2 regions of the Rhizobium sp. LjRoot254 genome follow, and region 2 is predicted to be linked to the other one. Evidence: predicted binding sites of a transcription regulator. Region 2 holds the regulator's gene; the other holds the start of a gene.

What was found. The regulator LexA, encoded in region 2, represses DNA repair genes until DNA is damaged. The targets are predictions, from matches to a motif close to TGTTCNNNNTGTGTTCNG.
Positions count from the first base shown of each region.
Region 1: a site for LexA is predicted at 7,382-7,399, ahead of ACSQ26_RS20210 (DNA recombination protein RmuC). Genes of this name have one in related genera too.

Region 1 is NZ_CAXUSM020000001.1:4,103,010-4,111,777, forward strand. Features, by position in the region: gene ACSQ26_RS20180 (DUF1150 family protein) at 1-244, opposite strand, end outside; gene ACSQ26_RS20185 (Hsp20 family protein) at 291-725, opposite strand; gene ACSQ26_RS20190 (nucleoside hydrolase) at 882-1,826, shown strand; gene ACSQ26_RS20195 (L,D-transpeptidase family protein) at 1,842-2,537, opposite strand; gene ACSQ26_RS20200 (methyl-accepting chemotaxis protein) at 2,730-4,961, opposite strand; gene ACSQ26_RS20205 (ribokinase) at 5,152-6,060, opposite strand; gene ACSQ26_RS20210 (DNA recombination protein RmuC) at 6,111-7,337, opposite strand; gene def (peptide deformylase) at 7,488-7,997, shown strand; gene ACSQ26_RS20220 (FitA-like ribbon-helix-helix domain-containing protein) at 8,064-8,354, shown strand; gene ACSQ26_RS20225 (PIN domain-containing protein) at 8,351-8,768, shown strand, end outside.
Region 2 is NZ_CAXUSM020000001.1:2,217,263-2,226,030, forward strand. Features, by position in the region: gene ACSQ26_RS10880 (arylsulfatase) at 1-752, opposite strand, end outside; gene ACSQ26_RS10885 (hypothetical protein) at 1,163-1,393, shown strand; gene ACSQ26_RS10890 (hypothetical protein) at 1,386-1,625, shown strand; gene ACSQ26_RS10895 (DMT family transporter) at 1,735-2,586, shown strand; gene ACSQ26_RS10900 (flavin-nucleotide-binding protein) at 2,587-3,528, opposite strand; gene ACSQ26_RS10905 (glutathione S-transferase family protein) at 3,538-4,152, opposite strand; gene ACSQ26_RS10910 (LysR family transcriptional regulator) at 4,261-5,172, shown strand; gene ACSQ26_RS10915 (BrnA antitoxin family protein) at 5,281-5,517, shown strand; gene lexA (transcriptional repressor LexA) at 5,693-6,403, shown strand; gene gmd (GDP-mannose 4,6-dehydratase) at 6,689-7,762, shown strand; gene fcl (GDP-L-fucose synthase) at 7,767-8,699, shown strand; gene ACSQ26_RS10935 (acyltransferase family protein) at 8,732-8,768, shown strand, end outside.

The sequences.
Region 1 (8,768 bases), 1.9 Mb from region 2:
TCGTCAGATCGTCCTCGGCGGCCTTGAAGAAGGTCGAGGAACGGTTGTCCGTCAGCAGGATGGGCGTGCCATCGGCGCCGAACAGGGCCCAGAGATCGAGGCCCGGGTTGAGGTCCGGCGCTTCCGGAAATACGCTGGAAACGTCTTCCGAACGCATCTTCCTGATGTAGCCAACCTTGCCCGCGCCGAGATGCGCGAATTCATTCCTGGTCATGCGACCCGCCTGTGTGTTTTTGGAGATCATGTCAAAAACTCCTTCTAATTAGGAGACGCGGCAATTCCGCAATTATTCAGTCTGGGACAGAAATATTAATTTTTCTCACCATTTTCGCAGGTTCGGGACGAACGAGGTCGATGGATAGAAGACCGTTCTTCAGCGCTGCCGCGGTGACGATCATGCCGTCGGCGAGCATGAAACATCGCTGGAACTGTCGCGATGCGATGCCACGATGGAGAAATTCCCGCTCGCCGGGTTCAGCGGCCTGGCGGCCACGGATGGTGAGCTGGTTTTCTTCGGTGGTGACGTCGAGGTCTTCCTCGGCAAAGCCGGCAACGGCAAGCGTGATTCGCAGCCGGTCGGGCTCACCGGTGACATCGTCGGCGCGCAAACGTTCGATATTATAGGGCGGATAACCGTCATTGATCTTGGAGAGGCGCTCCAGCGTCTTCTCCATTGCGTCAAAGCCCAGGAGAAGCGGGCTCGCAAAGGGGGTCACACGTGTCATCTTTTCCATGTCCTTGGCTGCAAGCGACAATTCGTGGACCTCGATGAGCATCCACGGTGTTTCATATGGTGTAACAGGGCGGGAGTTGCAAGGCGTCCACGGGGTGGTTAGACCATGGTCGCGCAAGGCATGAAAAAGACTGGAGGATTCAGAAAAATGGCACATCCCCGCAAGATCATCATCGACACGGATCCCGGTCAGGACGACGCAGCGGCGATCATGCTGGCGCTCGGCTCGCCTGAGGAAATTGAAGTTATCGGCATCACCGCAGTTGCCGGAAACGTGCCGCTGGCGCTCACCTCCAGGAATGCGAGGATCGTCTGCGATTTCTCGAACCGTACCGACGTGAAAGTGTTCGCCGGCTGCGACAGGCCGCTGAAGCGGCCGCTGGTGACCGCCGAACATGTGCATGGTGCCACCGGGCTCGACGGTCCCGAACTCTTCGATCCGGTGACGCCGTTGCAAGTGCAGCACGGCGTCGATTTCATTATCGAGACCGTGCGCAGCGAACCCCCGGGTACCGTCACGCTCTGCCCGCTCGGCGCGCTGACCAATATCGCCACGGCGTTCCAGAAGGCGCCTGACATTGTCGCGCGCGTCCAGGAGATCGTCCTGATGGGCGGCGCCTATTTCGAGGTCGGCAACATCACACCGGCTGCGGAATTCAACATCTATGTCGATCCGGAAGCAGCGGAGATTGTCTTCAAATCCGGCATCCGCATCGTCATGATCCCGCTCGATCTGACGCATAAGGTGCTGACCTATAAGCGACGCGTCGATAAAATCCGCGCTGTTGGCACCAAGCCCGCGGTCGCGCTGGCCGACATGCTGGCGTTCTTCGAGCGTTTCGACATCGTGAAATACGGCTCTGACGGCGGGCCGCTGCATGACCCCAACGTGATTGCCTACCTGATCAGGCCAGAACTCTACAAGGGCCGGGAATGCAATGTCGAGATCGAACTCAATTCCGAACTGACACTGGGTATGACGGTGGTCGATTGGTGGCAGGTGACCAAGCGCAAGCACAATGCGCTGGTGCTTAGGGATGTCGACGACGAAGGCTTCTTCGAACTGCTGACGGAGCGCGTGGCGAGGCTTTAACGCCTCACTACGAGCCTATTGGTAAACGACGATCTTGGCGTGGTAGGGGACGCGCTCGTAGAGATCGATCACATCCTGGTTGATCAGCCGCACGCAACCCGACGAGGTCGCCTTGCCGATGGAATCCCATTGCGGCGATCCATGGAGCCGGTAAAGCGTGTCCGCGCCGTTCTGGAATATATAGAGCGCGCGGGCTCCGAGCGGATTTTCCAGCCCCGGCTTCATGCCGCCTTTGTCGATGGAATAGCGGGCCAGTTCGGGCTGGCGGGCAACCATTTCGTTCGGCGGCTTCCAGTGAGGCCAGTGCTGCCGCCATTGGATCACGCCCTCGCCCTGCCAGGCGAAACCATCGCGGCCGATGCCGACGCCGTAGCGCATCGCAGTACCGCCGGGCTCGATGACATAGAGAAACCGCGACGGCGTATCGACGACCACTGTACCCGGGCGTTCGGAAGTCGGATTGGCGACGCGCTGGCGATAGAATTTCGGATCGATCTGCTCATAGGGTATCGCGGGGAGGACGAAGTCGCCATCCTGCTTCGGCCCGTAAATAACCGCGAGTTCTTCCGCCGTCGGCGGCGCGATGGGGGGCGTGGCAAACCCGGGAACTGGTGCCCGGATCGAGGTTGAGCAACCGGCCAAGGCAGCAGTGGCTGACAGGGAGCCAAGAATGAAGTGGCGGCGGGAGAGAGGCGATGCGATCGGAGTCAATGCAGTTCTTTTCTGGCAGGGATCAATCGAGACCGATTCCTAGCGAGATTTTTTGCCCTGCGGCAAGGCGAAAACCGATCACGATCCCGTCATTCGGCCGGGCCGGATGATGGCCGTGGGATAAATGTCGCAACGTCCGCCGGGCAAGCCATTGCCGGGCGGACGTTGGAGATCATGAAGCGCTTGCTGCAATCACGCCCGCATGCGGCGCGCGACTGACCTGAGATCACGCGTCGGCGTACCGCCTGATACCCGGAACCTCGCAACCAGTGCCTTCAACTGGGCCGCTTCATCACTGAGCGAGACCGAGGCCGCCGTGGTTTCCTCGACCATGGCCGCGTTCTGCTGGGTGACCTGATCCATGTGGTGCATGGCGGTGTTCATTTCGCGCAGGCCGGCCGCCTGTTCGCTCGACGACACCGAGATCATGTTGATCAGGCCGTTGATGTGGACGACCTGGCTGGAGATCGCCTCCAGCGCCGTGCCGGTCTGGGCAACGAGCGCCACGCCGTCATTGACCTGCGATTCCGACGCGCTGATCAGCGACTTGATTTCCTTGGCGGCGGTTGCCGAGCGCTGTGCCAGTTCGCGCACTTCCTGTGCCACGACCGCAAAGCCCTTGCCGGCGTCACCGGCACGTGCCGCTTCAACGCCCGCATTAAGTGCTAGCAGGTTGGTCTGGAAGGCAATCTCGTCGATCACGCCGATGATGTTGGTGATCTGCGCCGAGCTCTTCTCGATGCCGTGCATGGCGGCAATGGCGTTCTTGACGATGCTGCCCGACTTGGCTGCTTCCTGGTTGGCGTTGTTGACGGCCGAAGCAGCGGTCTTGGCATTCTCGGCGCTCGAATGCACCTGCTCGGTGAGTTCGTTGAGGGCGGCTGCCGTCTCCTCGATCTGGGCCGCCTGCTGCTCGGTGCGGTGCGACAGGTCGTTGGCGCCAGTAGAGATCTCGCTGGTGCCTGCATCGATATTGGAAACGGCAAGGCCGACCATGCGGATCGTCTCTTCGAGGCTTTCCATGGCAGAGTTGAAGTTGGTCTTGAGTTCCTCGTATTCGCCGGGGAATTCCGAATTCATGCGGAAGGCGAGGTCGCCGGCGGAGAGCTTGCCGAGCGCATCCTTCAACTGGCCAACGACGAACTGCTGCACGCGGGCATTCTCGCTGCGTTCAGCCTCGGTTCGGCTGCGCTCGTCCTCGCCACGACGGCGGGCCTCGGTGGCTTCGGCTTCAAGACGATTGCTGTCGGCGAGGCGGTGGCGGAAGGTTTCGAGCGCCTGGGCCACGGCGCCGGTCTCATCCTGGCGGTCCTGGCCGTTGACGGGCGCACTGTAATCGCCGGCGCTCATTCGGCCGACATCACCGATCAGGCCTTCGAGCGGCTTTGCGATGAAGCTGCGGGCGGCGAAATAGAGGCCGGCGAGTGCGGCCAGCAACACAGCGATACCGCCGATGACCATCATGATGGTCTGGTCGCGCACCGGGGTTGCGAGCGCGGCATGGGGAATATCGACAAGCAACACCCAGCTGACATTGAGATCGGGCAGCGCGAAGGGATAGACGAGACGGTTGAAGCGGGCGCCGTCGGTACCATCGATATCAGCGAGCGTCGTCATCTTGCCATCGGCGAGTGCTGCCTTCACGGCGTCCGGAGCGATGTCCTCATAGTCCTTGTTGAGCAAGTCCGCGCTGGGCGAGACGAGCCATTTGCCATCCTGTGACAGCAGCAGCACCCGGCCCGTGCCGAAGGGCGTGAGCTTGGCAAGGCTTTCCTGCAGCATGCCGAGCGAGACATCGACGCCCGTGACGCCGATGAGCTTGCCATCCGACATGACGGGATAGGCGATCGAGCTCATCGCGGTGGGCGGCTGGATTTCCGAGGCGACGTAAGGCTTGGTGATCGCGCCCTTCTGCGATGTCGCGGCCTTGGCGTACCATTCGGCCGCATAATCCTCGCCGAAGGTGCTGAAGCTCGCCGAGCCATCCTTGGCCTTGGTCCAGTAGGGCGTGAAGACGCCGTTCTTGTTGCCGCCGAGGTCAAGCTTGTCCTTGGCCTCCGCCTGACGCTTGTCGAAGCCTTCCGGGGCTTCGGCGAACCAGCTGCCGAACGCCATCTTCTGCTGTTCGAGGCCGGTCTTGAGAATGTCGATCACCGCTTTGCGGTCGAACGAGCCAAGCTGATGACCGTGCGAAATCACGCCGGACATGGTGCGTGCGGCACTGGCGAGCGCACCGGTCTCCGTGACGATACCCTGCGCGATCGCCTTGGCCTCGGTCTCGGCCTGGGCCATGATCAGCGAATGGACGCGGTCGCGCGTCTGGCCAATCAATACGAAATTGGAAGCGAGAAGAAGAAGGGCAATGATGGCGCCGGTAACGAGCAGGAGTTTGGGCGCGAGAGACTTCGGGGCGAATTTCAACATGACAGCCTCGGAACGAGTGGCGGGTGGGGTGCCGCTTCCATCATGGAAAAACCATTGCATTCAAGGCAATAAGCCGGTCAACAAAGCACGGACCGGCGGCATGGTCTTGTCTAAAGCCAATTGGTTAACGACTGGCGAACGGTGCACCGCGACATTTTGACTCCGTGCCGTCGCGGGATTCCGCCGCCGGTCAAGCAGTCTTGAGGTTCTTCTGGACGTCGCGGTCAAACGGGATAGACGGCTGCGCGCCGGCCTTCGTGCAGGCGAGCGAACCGGCGATAGCCGCGCGCTGTAGTGCGACCTCGAAGCGCACTCCCCGGTCGAGGCCGGCAGCGAAGTAACCGCAGAACGTATCGCCCGCACCGACCGTATCGACGGGCTCGATCTTCAGCCCTGCGGCGCGATGGAGGCTGCCGTTGCGGACGGCGACCACACCCTCGGAGCCGAGCGTGACGATCAGGGTCTGCTTGGTTTCCTGGTTGATGCGCAGCATCTCGGCCTCGCGGGATGCACTGTCAAGCGTCTTCTTGCCCGAGAACAGTTCGAACTCGGTCTCGTTGGCGATGACGACATCCGCCATCTCGGCGAGCCGCTTGGCATCAGCCGTGATCGGCGCGATGTTGACCACTGATATAACGCCTTTTTCCTTCGCCGCCTTGAGGCCTGCCTCGATCGCCGCGGGCGGGATCTCCATCTGCAGCATCAGCGTGTCGCCGCGCTTCATATCGCCCACCGCTGCCTTTGCATCCTCAGCCGTCACCGTGCCATTGGCACCAGCCACAATGGCGATGACATTCTCGCCATCCGCGCCGACGAAGATCAGCGCCACGCCCGTGGCCTTCGACGCACTCTTCACACGGTTGAGATTGACGCCGTCATAGCGGAGATAGGTGAGCGCGGGCACCGCAAACTCGTCCTCGCCGGTGGCGCCCGCCATGACCACATCGGCACCCGCCCGGTGCGCGGCCAGCGCCTGGTTGGCCCCCTTGCCGCCCGGCGCGGTGACGAAATTTTCGCCGGTGACAGTCTCGCCCGGCTTCGGTAGCCGCGAGACGCTGGCGATGAGATCCATGTTGATGGAACCGAGGACGGTGATCATTTTTCTGGCCTGTTCTTGTGGTTTCCCCAAGACATCATTGGCCCGGATTCTCAGTCCTCGTCAACCACTCTCAGCTTCAATTGGCCGGTGCGGCTTTCGACACTGCGCGACGGCGCCTCGACGGGATTGGCGGCGACGCCCTGTGGCGGCACGACCTCGAACTCCATCGCCTCGATACGCTCGCCGCGCTTGGCGAGTTTGCTCGATGATGTGACGATCTGCTCGACATCCTTCTGGGCCGCGGAGAAATGTCCCTGCAGCTTCTGCACCCGGTCGTCGAGGCGCGTGAGATCCTCCATCAGACGGATAACCTCGCCCTGGATGAGATGGGCCTGTTCGCGCATGCGCTGGTCCTTTAGCACCGCCTGGATGACCTGGATCGACAGCATCAGCAGGGACGGCGAGACGATGACGATCCGCGCCTTGTGAGCACGCTGGACGATCCCCTCGAAATTCTCGTGGATCTCGGCGAAGATCGATTCCGACGGCACGAACATGAAGGCCGTGTCCTGCGTCTCGCCGCGGATCAGGTATTTCTCCGAGATATCCTTGATATGGACCTCGATATCCCGGCGAAACTGCTGGCTGGCGATCTTGGCTCCATCGGGACCCGCATCGCGGATCGCGTTCCACGCCTCGAGCGGGAACTTTGCATCGACCACCAGCGACGGCTGGCCGTTCGGCATTCTGATCAGGCAATCGGGCCGCGAGCCGTTGGTGAGCGTCGCCTGAAACTCATAGGCTCCCATCGGCAGGCCATCGGCGACGATCGTTTCCATCCGCGACTGGCCGAAGGCGCCACGGGTCTGCTTGTTCGACAGGATCGCCTGAAGCCCGACGACATCCTTGGCGAGCGCCTGGATATTGTTCTGCGCCGTATCGATGACGGCCAGCCGTTCCTGCAGGCGGCGCAGGTTTTCGTGCGTCTGCTTTGTCTGTTCGGTCATGGTCTGGCCGATGCGGTGCGTCATGCCGTCGATGCGCTGGTTGATCGACTGGTTGAGTTCGTGCTGGCGCGAGCCGAACACATCCGTCATCGCGGCAATGCGGCCCTGCATCTCGGTCTGCGCTTTGAGGATCTCCGCCATGCGGAGTTCGGCCTCGCCAGCGCGGCGTTCGGCGTCCAGACGCGCATTCTCCGCCGCGCGACGTGACGCCGACCAGCCAAGGGTGGCCAGAACCAGCATCCCAACAAGCGCCACGCCCGCCGCAACGAGAAGGATTGCCAGCGTAACCGGGTATTGCCCGATGGTGAAAAGCGTCGTGTTCAGTGAGATGAGATCCTGCATCGGGCGACCATAACAGATTCGCGCGCGGTGACCAGATCAAAACGGGAACAGCGCTATGACCTATCCCGTTCGAAACACTGCAATTTCAAGGGATCATCAATATTGCAAGAATTCCCGCGCTGTACTAAGTGAGACGGCATGACGATCAAGCCTCTTATCATCCTTCCCGACCCGGTGCTTCGCCAGGTTTCCTCCCCCATCGCACAAGTCGACGACGCGGTGCGCAAGCTCTCGGACGACATGCTGGAGACCATGTATGACGCGCCCGGCATCGGGCTGGCCGCCATCCAGGTCGGAATTCCGAAACAATTGCTGGTGATCGACCTCCACAAGGAGGGCGAGGAGAGGCAACCGCAGATCTTCATCAATCCCGAGATCCTGCGCTCGTCGGACGAACGTTCGGCCTATGAGGAAGGCTGCCTGTCGATCCCGGATTACTATGCCGAGGTGGAACGGCCGGCGAAGGTCACCGTGAAATATATCGATATAGCGGGCAAGGAACAGATCGTCGAGGCAGGGGGCCTGCTCGCCACCTGCCTGCAGCACGAGATCGACCACCTCAACGGCGTGCTGTTCATCGACTATATCTCACGGTTGAAACGGGAAATGGTGATCAAGAAATTCACCAAGGCGAAGATGCGGGCCTAATAGCCCAATCATTGATAATCCGATATTTTGGCACTATGATATCACTGATATCATAGGAGCCAACGCATGGGCGATCTGCTAATCCGGAATGTGCCAGAGGATTTGAAGCGAGGGCTCGGACAAATCGCCAGCTCGACAGGCAGAAGCATGTCGGACGCGGCGAGAGAGATGCTCCGTCGCGGTATCCTCGAGCATCAGACGCAGGAAAACGAACTAGCCGCTGGGAATCCATACGAGCAATTACGGGCACTGTTCGCGCCTTTCGATGAGGAAAGCGACCAATTCTCGGAGATCATGGATGAAATCGAACAACAAAGAAAGAAGGACTTCGGTCGTCCTTTTAGCTTTGAGGAATGATAGTCCTCGATACCAACATCGTTTCCGAGACCAGCCGCCGGCTTCCGGATGCCGCCCTCGTGTACTGGCTTTCCATTCAACGCACGGAAGAGCTCTATCTGACGGACATGACAATTACCGAGCTTTTCTACGGCGGTGAAAAGCACCGTCTCAAGCACCGGTCCTCACGGTATCTCGACAATGCAAGGGAAATACTCGAAGTCCGCTATGCCACGCGCATTCTCCGTTCAAGCAACGCCTCGTCCGCACTGGCGGGTTTAATGAGAGCTCGGCGAGAAATGAATGGTCGCATGATGACGATCCAGGACGCCCAGATCGCCGCCATCTGCCTCTCTCACGGCGCGACACTCGCCACACGCAACACAAAAGACTTCGAAGGGCTTGATCTCTCGCTCGTAAACCCGTTTGAAGGCG
Region 2 (8,768 bases):
TGCTGCCGGCTGATGAAGTCTTTCGCCGCATCAACCGTCTCGACGTCGATGGTTTCCATCCGCTTCTTGGTGAGGGGACCGGTGTCTTCAATCTTGCCGTCGGCGCTGGCCTTGATGACGCCGCGGGGGCCGAACTTCTTGCGAAACTCCGCGCTCTTCGGGTAGTCCCGGTTCTCGGGCTCCTCTTCGGCGTTGAGGTGATAGAGATTGCCGAAGAATTCATCGAAGCCGTGGTTGATAGGCAGGTGCTCGTCGCGATCGCCCTGGTGATTCTTGCCGAACTGGCCTGTCGCGTAGCCCTGGCTCTTGAGAACGGTCGCCATCGTGACGTCGGTCTCCTGCCAGCCTTCCTGGGCGCCCGGCAGGCCGACCTTCGTCATGCCTGTGCGAACCGGAACGTTGCCGCCGATGAATGCGGCGCGGCCGGCTGTGCAGCTCTGCTGTCCGTAGTAGTCGGTGAAGGACAGGCCCTCCTCGGCGATCCGGTCGATGTTCGGCGTCATATACCCCATCATCCCGCGATTGTTGTAGCTGATGTTCCACGTACCGATATCGTCACCCCAGATGACCAGGATGTTGGGCTTCGCGCCGGACGCTGACGACGCCTGAGCGCGTGCGGTGGCCGGGCCGACCAAGTTGGCCGCCGTAGCCACGCCTGCAGCGAGCGCTGTCGATCCGATCAGCAGGTTTCGACGATTTATGCTAAGCGAATTGTTCGCCTCTTGCGGCGTGTCGAGATCCCGGGGGCTCATGTCTACTCCTCGATCAAAAAGATTGTGAAGATACAAGTTTGGCAATCGCACGTAGGTCCAGGCGGTTCGACCGACAGCCGCTGCCGATTGATCGTACAGCTACGAAGCGTCGCTCGAAGTACGTTACGGTTACATAACGGTTACACAGCGATCACGTGTGAATCACGTGGAGCTATTTGAGACCTCAGCCGTTTATTAACCGCCGGTGTAAACACTTGGCCCGATGCAGACAACACACCGTTCCGCAGCGGGAAGACAATCAGCTGGGGAGGTGTTTTTGGGGTACCTGCGATGATCCGCCAGCTCCAATGATATTCCTTTGCTGGAACCGCCGCCCGGGATACGCCGACACGCAACACCGGAACAATCCCTCGTCCAGTGACTTAACAGGTCACAACGAGGATTGCGTGATGAATACCAAGCCAGCCAATGAAAATCACAACCGCACGATCGCTGGCGATCCGGGTGTGGGCGGCCTGCTCGCCGATCCGCTCGAAAGCGATCGTCGTCGCGACGAGATCGATCCCGGTGCCGGCCAAGCCTCCGCCGATCCCGCGCCGCCACGCCATCATCGTGACTGGTCTCCAAACAAGAAGCCGAAAGCCACCGGCCCGAACCGGAAGGCGCACCGCGATGCGTGAGCACAATTCCATCGCTCCCGGTCGTCCCTTGGCAAGACTGTCGGCCTCGAAAAAGAGATCGCGCGCACCGGATCTCGGCGAGCCCCCGATTGCCCGCCTCGGGTCGAGCGTTGGCATGCCGAAGGCGATTTTCAACGAGGACGACGATACGACGCTTGGCGATCTCGCTCGGATCGGCCGTCAAACCCCGCCGATGCGCCGGCGCGGGAAAGTCTTCGGTTCGGCCAGATAGCCGATTGCCGCAGATTTCGCACAATCCTCGCGCGGGCTTGCCGGAATAGATATCGTTGCGACAACGATTCTCTTAGTTTCGGCCGTCCGGCCGTCCGGATTTCTCCCGCATGCATCTCAACTCCAACAATATCAAAGCCGCGGCGATCGCCACCGCCTCCTATGGCATATTCGTCGGCTCCGACACCGTGGTGAAGCTGCAGAGCGAGGGCTATCCGCTGTCGCAGACCATTTTCATGGTCGCCGGAATGGCCTGTGTCTTCATGGCGCTGTTTTGCATTGTCACGCGCAATCCGCGCCGGCTTGTTCCCAGATATCCGCGCTTCGTGATCACCCGCGGGCTGATCCTCGCGACCAACACCGCGATGTTCTACTACTCCATCTCGTTGATCCCGCTGGCCGACGCCTATGTCCTCGCCTTTACCGGCCCGATCTTCGTGGCGTTGCTCGCCTTCCTCTTTCTCGGCGAGCGGCTGTCCGTGCTGGCAACGATTGGCGTCGTCGTCGGTTTTGTCGGTGTCGTCATCGCCACGCGACCGGCGGGCGGCTCGTTCGGGCTTGGCCACGCGGCCGCAGTCGGCTCGGCCGTGCTGTTTTCGATCACGCTGCTGATGCTGAGGCGGGTGCATCACGCCGAATCCGATCTCGCGCTCGCCTTCGTGCCACTCGTGATCATGGCCAGCGTGGCATTCCTGATCGCCCTTTTCACCGGCAGTATCATTCCGGTGGCACTCGACGCCTTCCTTGTCTTCGCGCTGGGCGGCTTCTGCCAGTTCATCGCCAACATCCTGCTTGTTCGCGCCTTCAGGCTTGGTACCGCTTCGGTGGTCGCCCCCTCCCAGTATAGCCAAATCTTCTGGGGCAGCCTTATCGGCTATCTCGTCTTTGGCGCAACGATCGATGTCTATACGGTCATCGGTGCCACCGTGATCATCGGCTCGGGCCTGCTTGTGCTGCGGTGATCATCCGACGATCTTGGCCATGCTTGGCGACCACTCGCGAAAATCCCAGCGCAATGCCAGGTCCCCGGGCCGCCAGACCGTCTTTCGCGGCGTGAAGCGCCACATCCGCTCCGCGCCGGGCAACAGCGCCGTCTCGACAGGGTCCATAATGAAGGCGTCGCCGGTCAATTGCAACAAACCACCGCTCTCGAAATCCACGAAGGCAAGGCCCACGCGCGGGTTGACTGCGATATTGCCCAGCGTGTTGAAAAACAGATTGCCGGCATAGTCGGGAATGACAAGCGCGTCGCCATCGATCCTGACGAAGCCCGACGGACCGCCGCGATGGGACACATCCACCTGCCGGCGACCATTGGCCAGGTCGGCATAGCTTGCAACGAAGAGCGTATCCGCCCGCTGGATCAAACCTCGCGCTGCCTCATCCGCCCTGTCCGCTGTCTCCGGAATCACCTCGGACGGCAAAGTAGGATCACTGGCATAGTACGCCCCACGTAGCTGGATATACTTCGGACAGTTGCCGAAGCTCTGTTCGACTCGCACGCTGAAGCCGGTGTCATCGCGAACAACCTCGCCGTTGAGGCGGTTGCGACGGCGGGTGCCCAAATCGATCCCCAGCATGCCAATTGCTCTTCCGTTATCCATTCCCGCGTCGGCGGGATCGAGAGGATCGCGCTTCAGATCGAGGTGGAGATATCGGTCGTCGATCGCCTGCAGGAAACCCGGATAACCGGTCCTTACCGTCGCCCAGGCGTCGCCGGCGGTGTCAACGGTCCCCAGGATAGCCATCGGCAGCAGCGGATAGAACAACCGGTGCTGCTCGATGAGATGGTCGCGGATGACGTGCCTGCCGACCTCCGCCAGCCGGTCGGCAACGCCGAGCGATGCTTGAAGCGCAACCTCGCCAGGATGCCAAGAACTATCGACTTTGAGATTTTGCAACATATGAAGCCCTCACGCAGCGCGAACGGCCGAGGCAAGCGGAAATTCCACGAAGCCCTGCAGGTTTTCGACCCTGTCGAGCCAAGCGAGGATGTGCTGATAGCCGCCCAATTCCACATTGCCCTCAGGTGCACGGGCGACATAGCTGTAGAGCGCGACATCGGCGATGCTTGGCGCTGTGCCACCCGCGATCCACTTGCGCTGCCCGAGCTCCTGGTTGAGCACGCCAAGTATGGCATGGGCACGCGGAATCACCTCTTCCGGCCTGTAGGGCGCGTTGAACACCGTGATCAACCGCGCCTGAGCCGGTCCATGGGCGAGTTGCCCGGCTGCGACCGAGAGCCAGCGCTGCACTTCGGCTGCGCTGCGGGCATCTTCCGGCAGCCAGTCCGTACGGCCGAATTTCTTGGCGAGATAGACCAGGATCGCATTGGAATCGGCGATAATGATGCCATCATCCTCCAACACCGGCACCTGACCGAGTGCATTGAGCGCCAGAAATTCCGGCGATTTGTGCGCGCGCTGGGCAAGGTCGACATCGATGATCTGGCAATCGACGCCGAGCAACGAGAGGAACAGCCTGGCGCGATGCGAATGGCCCGATAGGGTGAAATTATAGAGCTTCATTTTGACCTCCGATAATTGGGAAGGCTCAATATGATTGTTCCCCTTGGAATTGATAATCGGTGAATATGGAACTACACTGTTACGTCAGACGAAATAACTAGGCAAAATATGGACCGCTTGCAGGGAATGCGCATTTTCACTGAAGTGGTCGATTCCGGTGGTTTCGCCGCCGCCGCCAAGGCGATGCATCTGAGCGCACCGGCGGTGACCCGCGCGGTTGCGTCTCTCGAAGCCGAGATCGGCACACGCCTGCTAATCCGCACCACCCGCTCGGTGAAGCTGACTGCAGCCGGCGAAGGCTATGTTGCCGATTGCCGGCGCATCCTCGCTGAAATCGCCGAGGCCGAGGCCAATGCCGCGGGCAGTTTCGGCAATCCGGCGGGCGCGATTACCGTCACCGCGCCGGTGCTTTTCGGCAGGCTCTACGTCCTGCCAATCCTGCTGGATTTCCTCGATCTCAATCCGGCCGTGCAGGTGCGGTTCCTTCTGCTCGACCGTGTCACCAATCTCGTAGATGAGGGAATCGACGTTGCCATCCGCATCGCCCACCTGCCCTCCTCCGGCCTGACCGCACGACGCGTCGGCTTCATCCGGCAGGTCGTGTGCGGATCGCCCGACTATTTCGACCGGCACGGCGAACCCAAAATTCCGCAGGACCTGACATCCCACCGGCTGATCGGCCGCGACGGCATTTTCGGCGGCGCCGAATGGCAATTCGGCAGAGCAACGAAGATTCGCGTTCCGATCTCGACCCGCCTCACCTGCAACACCAATGACGCCGTCATCGATGCGGTGATCGCCGGCTGGGGTCTGTCGCGCTTCCAGTCCTATCAGGTCGCTGCTCATGTCAGGGCTGGCCGCCTCAGGACCGTGCTTGCCGAGTTCGAACAGGAACCCGTGCCCATCCATATCGTGCATGCCGAAGGCAGGTCCGCATCGGGCCGTCTCCGCGCGTTCGTGGACTTCGCCTCGGAGCGTTTGCGTGCCGATCCGGTGCTGGCCGATCCGGCGAAGGTATGAGTTTGGAAGCATCCGCCGAAGATCACATGATCAGTATGCGGTGGACGTGAGACAATTAATCGGAAATGATCGTCGGCATCCAGCAATCAATAGACAGAAGGTGCCACCATGGCGAACCCACCCCGCAGACCCGTCAGCGCCATGGATGCCGCTGAAGCATTGTTCAAGCCGGCGAAAAAGGTGGCCGCAGCGCCTGCCGTCGAGCGGCCGGCGCTGCCCAACACGAGGGAACTGGTTTCGCTCAAGATCGACAGCGACGTTCTGGCGTATTTCCAGGAAGCAGGTCCTGGCTGGCAGGAGCGCATCAACGATACATTGCGGGCGGCAATGCAGAAAAAATCCTGAAGATTTCCGCGCGCGATGCGCCACAGTTCATACCAGATTGCCTTTTTTGGGTCCCAGCGCCGAAAAATCGCATGATCACATGCTGATATAAGCAAAAATTAAACTCTTGCAGAACATAAATGGAACATATAGTGTTTGTTCCAGATTTGTTTCACGATTCTGCCGGGGTTTGAACATGCTAACCAGAAAACAGCAGGAATTGCTTCTCTTCATTCACGAGCGGATGAAGGAATCGGGCATTCCACCTTCCTTCGACGAGATGAAGGATGCGCTCGACCTCGCCTCCAAGTCGGGCATCCACCGGCTGATCACGGCTCTCGAGGAGCGCGGCTTCATCCGCCGCCTGCCGAACCGGGCCCGTGCGCTCGAGGTGATCAAGCTGCCGGAGGCCTATTCGCCGAGCGTCAAGCCGGCCGCCAGGGGTTTCTCGCCCAGTGTCATCGAGGGTTCGCTCGGCAAGCCGCAAGCACAGCCTCGGCCCGCCAACGACGATGTGCTCGATTCCGTGGCCATTCCCGTCATGGGCCGTATCGCGGCCGGTGTACCGATCTCGGCAATCCAGAACAACACGCATGAGATCGCAGTGCCTTCCGGCATGATCGGCAGCGGCGATCACTATGCGCTGGAGGTCAAGGGCGACTCGATGATCGAGGCCGGCATCCTCGACGGCGACACCGTCGTGATCCGCACCGGTTCGACCGCAAGTCCCGGCGATATCGTGGTGGCACTGGTCGACGACGAGGAAGCAACCCTCAAGCGCTTCCGCCGGAAGGGTGCCTCGATCGCGCTCGAGGCGGCAAATCCCGCTTACGAGACGCGGATTTTCGGACCTGACCGCGTGAAGGTCCAGGGTAAGTTGGTGGGCCTCATCCGCCGTTATCATTGAGCATCTTGGCCGGGACCGGGAACTTCTTCCCCGACCCCTGCGTTTTCCGCTGGGCAGAGCCATATTTACCAGTTGAAGGCGGGATGATTGCAGTCTTGCGCGTCCTTCGATAAGAAGAAGCGAAGGGTCAGAATTTCCGGAAATTTCTGCTTTTGTCCGTCCCCTCCGGGGTGATCGGGCAATTGCTGTGCTGTGTTCCGGCCTTCCGACATTTTGCCGCCCCATTCCGCCTCTAGCGCGGAGGCAGGCAATGGCCCAGAGATTGCATTCGACAGGAGAATCCATTTGAGCAACGACAAGAGAAAAGTAGCCCTTGTTACCGGCATTACGGGCCAGGATGGCGCCTATCTCGCCGAGCTGCTTCTGAGCAAGGGTTACATCGTCCACGGCATCAAGCGCCGCTCGTCGTCGTTCAACACCAGCCGCATCGAGAACATCTACCAGGATCCGCACGAGAAGGATCAGCGGTTCATCCTGCATTACGGCGACATGACGGATTCGACCAACCTGATCCGCATCGTGCAGGAGGCCCAGCCGGACGAGATCTACAATCTCGCCGCCCAGAGCCATGTGCGCGTGTCCTTCGAGACGCCTGAATATACCGCCAATGCCGACGGCATCGGCACGTTGCGCCTGCTTGAGGCCATCCGCATCCTGAAGATGGAGAAGAAGACCCGCTTCTACCAGGCCTCCACGTCTGAGCTTTACGGCCTGGTGCAGGAAGTGCCGCAGCGCGAGACGACACCCTTCTATCCGCGCTCGCCTTATGCGGCGGCGAAACTCTATTCCTACTGGATCGTGGTCAATTACCGCGAAGCCTATGGCCTGCACGCCTCCAACGGCATCCTGTTCAATCACGAGAGCCCGCTGCGCGGCGAGACCTTCGTCACGCGCAAGATTACGCGTGCTGCCGCTGCCATCCGGCTCGGCAAGCAGGACAAGCTTTATGTCGGCAACATCGATGCCAAGCGCGACTGGGGCCATGCCCGCGAATATGTCCGCGGCATGTGGATGATGCTGCAGCAGGATGAGCCCGACGACTACGTGCTCGCCACCGGTGAGACGACGGAAGTGCGCCAGTTCATTACCTGGGCCTTCGAGGATGTCGGCATCAATCTCGAATGGCGCGGCACCGGCGTCGACGAAAAGGGCTACGACATGCTGTCAGGCAATACAGTGGTCGAGATCGACCCGCGCTATTTCCGTCCCACCGAGGTCGAACTCCTGATCGGCGATCCGTCCAAGGCGCATCAGAAGCTCGGCTGGAAGCACGATACCTCCGTCCGCGATCTTTGCCGCGAAATGGTCAACGAAGACCTCAAGGTCATGCAGACCGCGACCGTGATGAAGGAAGCCTGAGGCCATGTATTCCCTCTCCGGAAAGCGGGTCTGGGTCGCCGGTCATCGCGGCATGGTCGGTTCGGCGATCATGCGCCGGCTCGATAGCGAAGGTTGTGAGGTGCTGGTCGCGTCACGCCAGGAGGCCGACCTGCGCGACCAGGCCGCGACCATGGCCTGGATCGAAAAAGCCAAGCCTGACGCCGTCTTTCTCGCAGCGGCGAAAGTCGGAGGCATCCTCGCCAACGACACCTATCCGGCCGACTTCCTCTACGACAACCTGATGATCGAGGCGAACATCATCAACGGCGCGTTCAAGGTTGGTGTCGAGAAGCTAATGTTCCTCGGCTCGTCCTGCATCTACCCGAAATTCGCAGCCCAGCCGATCACCGAGGATGCGATGCTGACGGGCCCGCTGGAGCCGACCAACGAATGGTATGCGATCGCCAAGATCGCCGGCATCAAGCTTGCGGATGCCTATCGCAAGCAGCATGGCGCCGATTTCATCTCCGGCATGCCGACCAACCTCTACGGCCCCGGCGACAATTTCGATTTGAATTCCAGCCATGTCATGCCGGCGCTGATCCGCAAGGCGCATGAAGCGAAGCTCGCCGGCGCGCCTGACATCACCATATGGGGAACCGGCACGCCGCGGCGCGAGTTCCTGCACGTGGATGATTGCGCCGACGCCTGCGTTCATCTGATGAAGAATTATTCGGCCGCCGGCCACGTCAATATCGGCTCCGGCGACGACATTACGATCCTGGAACTCACCAAACTGGTTTGCGACGCCGTCGGATTCCAGGGCGAGATCGCCCACGACCTGACCAAGCCGGATGGCACGCCCCGCAAGCTGATGAGCGCCGACAAGCTGCGCGGCATGGGCTGGCAGCCATCGATCGAACTCAAGGACGGCATCGCCGCCGTCTACAAGTGGTTCCTGGAAAACAAGGCCTGATCGATCCGACGGCGGCGACTGGAGCGCAATGAATGGCGGACAGCCGGCATCAACTGGCATTTCTCGACG